2 linked regions of the Microbulbifer sp. GL-2 genome follow. The protein of the gene in region 2 interacts with the protein of the main gene of each other region in a pairwise test. Links are inferred from orthologs where the notes say so. Each region holds a gene or a part of one and is shown on either strand. Other genes may lie near its edges. The genes, in order: leuS and ligA.

Evidence for each region.
Region 1: the proteins of ligA (region 2) and leuS interact in binary tests that used the Escherichia coli proteins (3 or more experiments, as listed by UniProt). The link is inferred for Microbulbifer sp. GL-2 from one-to-one orthologs.

The regions. Positions count from the first base shown.
Region 1 is NZ_AP019807.1:2,579,905-2,583,160, forward strand. Bases 307-3,239 are described here. They hold leuS (leucine--tRNA ligase), read right to left. Parts: upstream 2,854-3,239; coding sequence 760-2,853; downstream 307-759. Other genes in these bases: GL2_RS21910 (class I tRNA ligase family protein), read right to left, coding at 307-859; GL2_RS11205 (hypothetical protein), read left to right, coding at 3,016-3,239. Outside these bases: LPS assembly lipoprotein LptE, read right to left, coding at 1-180; more of GL2_RS21910, read right to left, coding at 257-306; more of GL2_RS11205, read left to right, coding at 3,240-3,256.
Region 2 is NZ_AP019807.1:3,260,808-3,264,119, reverse strand. Bases 52-3,040 are described here. They hold ligA (NAD-dependent DNA ligase LigA), read right to left. Parts: upstream 2,578-3,040; coding sequence 526-2,577; downstream 52-525. Other genes in these bases: zipA (cell division protein ZipA), read right to left, coding at 2,715-3,040; GL2_RS14315 (hypothetical protein), read right to left, coding at 52-315. Outside these bases: more of GL2_RS14315, read right to left, coding at 1-51; more of zipA, read right to left, coding at 3,041-3,312. UniProt on the Escherichia coli protein: DNA ligase that catalyzes the formation of phosphodiester linkages between 5'-phosphoryl and 3'-hydroxyl groups in double-stranded DNA using NAD as a coenzyme and as the energy source for the reaction.

The sequences.
Region 1 (3,256 bases), 680 kb from region 2 along the record:
TCCGCCATTGTGTAGCAGGCGGCTGAGTTCATCAGCAATATCGCTGCGAGGATTCTCGCTGGAAATGTAAATAGTGCTGCCCGGTGGGAAATTTTTTGGTGCACCGCGCAAGTGCCAGCCACAGCTGGCGATGGTGATGAGGGCGAGTAGGGCAATAACCCGGCTTGCGATTTTCTTCATAAACTACCTGGCTTAATCGTAAACTACGGCCAAAGTGGGCCGGGAGTAGTGTGCTCCCGGCCATTGTGTTACCGACCTATTTCGCAACAATATTCACCAGCTTACCCGGTACGACAATAACTTTGCGTACTGTGGCATCGCCAATAAATTTCTGCACGTTTTCATCTTCCAGGGCCATTTTTTCCAGGCTCTCTTTATCAGCATCGGCCGCAGCTTCCAGCTTGGCGCGGACCTTACCATTGACTTGAACCACCAGTGTGATGGTTGAGCGCACAAGTGCTTTTTCATCCACTTGAGGCCAGGGCGTATTAATCAGGGCACTGGAGTTGCCCAGTACCTGCCACAGTTGGTGGCAGATATGCGGCGCGATAGGTGCAAGTAATAGTACCGCGGCCTGCAGAGCTTCCCGCTCAACGGCAAGACCCTGTTCGCTATCGCGCTCTGCCAGTTTATTCACTTCATTGAGCAGCTCCATAACTGCGGCAACGGCGGTATTGAAAGTCTGGCGACGGCTGTAATCGTCACCCACTTTCTGGATGGTTTCGTGGGCTTTGCGGCGCAATTGCTGCTGCTTGTCGCTCAGTGACTGCTGATCAATCTCAGCTTCGCTGGAGCCGGCAGCAACATGGTTGTGAACGGTTTTCCAGAGTTTGCGCAGGAAGCGGCTGGCGCCTTCCACACCGGCGTCGTGCCATTCCAAGGTTTGTTCGGGGGGGCTGCGAACATGGTGAACAGGCGTACCGTATCGGCACCATACTGCTCAACCGCCGCATGCGGGTCTATGCCATTGTTCTTGGATTTGGACATTTTCACCACGCCACCGGCAATAATCTCTTCACCGGTTGCACGTTCGATAGCCTTGGTGGGCTTACCCTTTTCATCGCGCTCGACATCCACGTCGGCTGGGTTGATCCAGGTTTTATGGCCGTGTTCTTCTTTATAGAAAGATTCGGCTAGCACCATGCCCTGGCACAGTAACTGCTTGAAAGGCTCGTCACTGTTTACCAGACCTTCATCACGCATCAGTTTGTGGAAAAAGCGTGCGTACAACAGGTGCAAAATTGCATGCTCAATACCCCCCACATACTGGTCTACAGGCAGCCAGTAGTTGGCGCGATCCGGGTCGAGCATACCTTCCTCAAAATCCGGGCAGGTGTAGCGGGCATAGTACCAACTGGATTCCATAAAGGTGTCGAAGGTGTCGGTCTCACGTTCAACAGGAGTGCCGTTGAGTTCATCCTTGCGCCACTCAGGATCGGCCTTGATCGGGGACTGGACACCGTCAAGCTCCACATTTTCTGGTAACAGGATGGGGAGTTTCTCAGCTGGTACCGGAATTTCTCCGCCATCGGCGAGGTTGAACATCGGGATGGGGGCACCCCAATAACGCTGACGGGAAACACCCCAATCACGCAGGCGGTAATTGGTGGTCACCCGTCCCTTATCGGCAGCCACCAGTGCTGCGGAGATTGCGGTAAAGGCACTATCGAAATCCAGACCATCAAAGCTGCCTGAATTTACCAGTCTGCCCTTTTCTGTGAAGGCTTCCTTTTCCAGGTCAACGGTTTGGCCATCGGCGGCTTCAATAACCTGTACTACGGGCAGTTGATACTTCTGGGCAAATTCCCAGTCGCGTTGGTCGTGTGCCGGAACTGCCATGACGGCGCCGGAACCGTAATCCATCAGTACATAGTTGGCTACCCAAACAGAGACTTCCTCACCTGAAATGGGGTGAACAGCTTTCAGTCCCGTATCCATGCCTTTCTTGTCCATAGTGGCCATATCGGCTTCGGACAGAGACTGTTTTTTACACTCGGTAATAAAGGCTTTCAGCTCCGGGTTGCTCTCTGCCAGCTCCAGGGCGATAGGATGTTCGGCGGCCAGGGAAACATAGGTCACGCCCATCAGGGTATCCGGGCGGGTGGTGTAGACATCGAAGTGGTCCATACCAGCCACTGTCTTGGGCAGGGCGAAGCTCAGTTCCACACCGCGGCTTTTGCCTATCCAGTTGCGCTGCATGGTGCGCACCTGTTCGGGCCAGTCGGGCAGCTTGTCGAGGTCATCGAGCAGTTCTTCTGCGTAATCTGTGATCTTGATAAACCACTGGGCCAGCTCGCGGCGCTCCACTGTAGTGCCGCAGCGCCAGCAGGCCCCGTCCTCTACCTGTTCATTGGCAAGCACAGTCTGGTCGTGGGGACACCAGTTCACGGCAGAGTTCTTCTTGTAAACCAGGCCCTTCTCGTACAGGCGGGTAAAGAACCACTGCTCCCAGCGGTAGTAAGAGGGCTGGCAAGTGGCCAGTTCCCGTGACCAGTCGAAGCCAAAACCAAGGGCTTTTAACTGGCCCTTCATGTAATCGATATTGGCATAGGTCCATTTGGCCGGGGCGGTTTTGTTCTGGATTGCAGCGTTCTCAGCTGGCAGTCCAAAGGCATCCCAGCCCATCGGGTGCAGCACGTTTTTACCCTGCATACGCTGGTAGCGGGTGATTACGTCGGTGATGGTGTAATTGCGCACATGGCCCATGTGCAGTTTGCCGCTGGGGTAGGGGAACATGGATAGGCAGTAGAACTTTTCCCTGCCGGTGTCTTCCTTAACCTCAAAGCTCTTCTGTGCCTCCCAGAATTCCTGGGCGGAAGCTTCGACTGCGGAGGGGTTGTACTGCTCTTCCATCGATTGGGGACCTATACTCTGTGATCAAAAATTTGCGGGGAACCGTTCCAAATATTGGGTGGGACTGCCTGTGATCTGTAATCTATGGGATTGATCGTGATCAATTGCCGTCCCCAGGGCATCCTATAGGATGCACAAACGCGAGATTATAGGAGGGATACCGTGACGAAGGAACCAAAGTTACCACCGAAGGATGATCTGGCCGATGAGTTTCGCGAGGATCTTGAAAATCTGGTTGAAGGAGAACTGGCGGTGGAGGACCTTACTGCCAACAAAGTTGCTTTTCTTCGCGCTTGGTTAAAAGATGACCTGCACCGTGCATCGGATTACCTGCAAGGTCTTGGGGGAGAGTTACGAACCCTGGAGGAGCGCGGTGGCGACTGGCTGTTGAATGCAGCAGATC
Region 2 (3,312 bases):
TTCCAGGTGCACCGTTGCCGACACCCAGTACATACTTTTCAAAAGTTCTTCAAATTTCAGGATCCACATATCCCACTCATACTCTACCGCACGGTATGAGGCTCCAAAGTGGATCACATCCGTCTGGTATTGGGATTGCTTTACCTTGATGGTAGGGATGGAAAACATATCGCGGCAGAGGAAGGGCCATTCATCCGCGCTGGGCAGGGCCAGGACCGCATTGCGGTTCACTCGGCGACGTTCGCTGCCACCGCTGAGACTATTACTGTCTTTAATACAACCGTAAACTATGGATTCCTGATCGCCCTGAAGCATTAATTCCATTCCTTACCGCAACGCCACCGGACATCAGGTACCCAGGGCAAAATAGATCTAGGAGATGCACTTTAACGGCGAAGCGACCAGAAAGCCATAACTCTGCGGGCGATCACCTGTATTGCACAGTGTTTCACTCGTTTTTCACAATTGGCTTGCGCTATTTAACGGAGGTTGCGGGCACTGTTTCACGGTACCCGCAAACCTGAATTAAATTTCAAACCCCCATTGACGCAACATTTCCATCAGTCCCTCTTCATCCATCACCGGAATTTCCAACTCCCGCGCCTTGTTCAGTTTTGAACCAGCACCAGGGCCCGCCACGACATGGCTGGTTTTCGCCGAGACACTGCCCGCCACCTTGGCGCCGAGTCGCTGTAGATAATCCTTGGCTTCACTGCGGGAGAGGGTTTCGAGTTTTCCCGTAAGCACCCAAGTCTGACCCGACAGGGGTTGTTCTTCACCGCCGATTTCCTCTACTGGCCAGCGCACTCCGGCCTGGCGCAGTGCTTCAATTTCCTCTTGGGCGTGAGGCTGGTGGAAAAATTCAGCAACAAAATGCGCCACCACTGGGCCCACATCATCCACTTCCTGCAGTGCCTCTTCGGTGGCCGCCGCCAACTCCTCCAAGGTGCCAAAGTGCCGCGCCAGGTTGCGCGCGGTAGCTTCGCCCACCTCGCGAACACCCAGTGCATAGAGAAATTTCGGCAGGGTTGTATCTTTACTGTGCTCCAGGGCATCGAGCAGGTTCTGTGCCGACTTTTGCCCCATACGTTCAAGCCCCGCCAGCTGCTGCAGATCGAGGTGGTAGAGCCCGGAAACCGAATGCAACAACCCCTCGTCCACCAACTGCTCCACCAGCTTGTCACCGAGGCCGTCAATATCCATCGCCTTGCGTGAAGCGAAGTGCTTGATTGCCTGTTTACGCTGGGCACTACAGATCAGGCCGCCACTGCAACGGGCCACGGCCTCACCGGGTGTTGATTCCACCGGCGAGTCGCACACTGGACAGTGAGTGGGAAATTCGATGGCGCGGGCATCGCTCGGGCGTTTGCTCTCCACGACAGAAACCACCTGCGGGATTACATCACCGGCACGGCGAATAACCACTGTGTCGCCAATCATAACGCCAAGGCGCTGGATTTCATCGCGGTTATGCAGGGTTGCATTGGACACTGTCACCCCGCCGACAAATACTGGCTTCAAGCGCGCGACCGGAGTCACCGCGCCAGTACGGCCCACCTGGAATTCCACATCGACAAGCTCTGTCATCTCTTCCTGTGCGGGAAACTTGTAGGCCATGGCCCAGCGCGGTGCACGAGCAACAAAACCCAATCTCCGCTGCATGGCAATACTGTTGACCTTGAAGACGATACCGTCGATATCGTAGGGCAGGCTCTCACGCTTCTCCCCCAACTCTTTGTAGTAATCAATACAGGCTTGGATATCCGCTGCCACACCCATCTGGCTGTTAATACGGAACCCCCAATGCCCGAGTAATTCAAGGGTTGCCACATGCTCCCCGGGCAGGTTCGCCCCCTCCACCAGGCCGGTACCATAGACACAGAGCTCCAGTGGTCGCTGCGCGGTAATGCGGGAGTCAAGCTGGCGCAGGCTGCCAGCGGCGGCATTGCGAGGGTTGACGAACAGCTTTTCACCGGCGGCGGCAGCTTTGCGGTTCAGTTCAGCAAACCCTGCCTTGGGCATGTAGATTTCACCGCGTACCTCAAGCACAGCGGGTATCTTTGCCACCCCTTTAGCCTGACGCAACCGCAGAGGCACCGACCCCACCGTACGTACATTCTGCGTTATATCCTCACCAGTGGTGCCATCTCCGCGGGTGGCTGCGCGCTCAAGAATCCCTTCTCGATACAGCAGGCTGATAGCGATGCCATCGAGTTTTGGCTCGCAGGCATATTCGATTGGTCCCTTGCTGTTCAAACGCTCACAGACACGGCGATCGAACTCCAATAGTTCTTCATCGCTGAACGCGTTATCGAGTGACAGCATCGGCACTTCATGGCGTACTTCGGTAAAGGAGGACAACGGTTCGGCACCAACCCTCTGGGTGGGCGAATCAGGAGTCCGCAGTCCAGGGAACTGCTCCTCCATATCCTGTAATTCCCGCAAACGGCGGTCGTATTCCGCATCCGGCAACTCCGGATCATCCAGTACGTAATATTGATAATTGGCTCGCTGGAGCAATTCATGCAACTCCTGCGCCCGCTCGCGTTTCTGTTTGGGGATAGTGTGTGTGGTCATCAATTGTTCGAATGAAAAACGGATTAATTTAAAAAATTAAACTTGATATACAGCAGCGGCCCCAGCTCGCGGCTAAAACCCCAGGGGTTCAACCGCGGCCTGGGGCCGCTGCTATCAATAAATAAAGAAGTTTGCTATTAATTCTGCGCCATGGCCAGTGCCCGGCGGCGCTGGTATTCCATTACACGCTGGCGGTAATGCTCGGCAGTCTGCAAGGTAAAAACACTGCGGTTTTCATCCTTCAGTTCGCCACCGAGCAGCTTGGCAATGGTGTAAGCAGTGGACAGCAACTGGTCGAAAGCCTTAATCGCCTCCCCCTCAACCGGTAGTGCCAGAAACAGGCTGACTCCGGGTGTGGCAAACTCCTCCATCTGCGCAAGATCAAATACCCCCGGCACAACAATATTGGCCAGACTGAAAATAACCGCTCCATCGGCACCACCACCCTCGTGGTAGTGAAAGATATTCATTTCACCGAAACGCATACCTGAGGCAACCATCACACGCAGCAGATCGTTGCCCTCAAAATAATCCCCTTCTGGTGCCATCACATTGATGACCAAAACCTCATCGCGTACAGCTGCCCTTTCCTCAGGGTACTCTTCAGCCGATGGCATTTGCGCACCTGGTTCGCGGTGCATCAGCGGCTCATTTTCGCGGGAAACTCCAACAGCTGCCGCCTCCCTGCTGATGGCTTGCAGGCTTCCGGATTCATCCAGCTCTGGCTCACAGCGA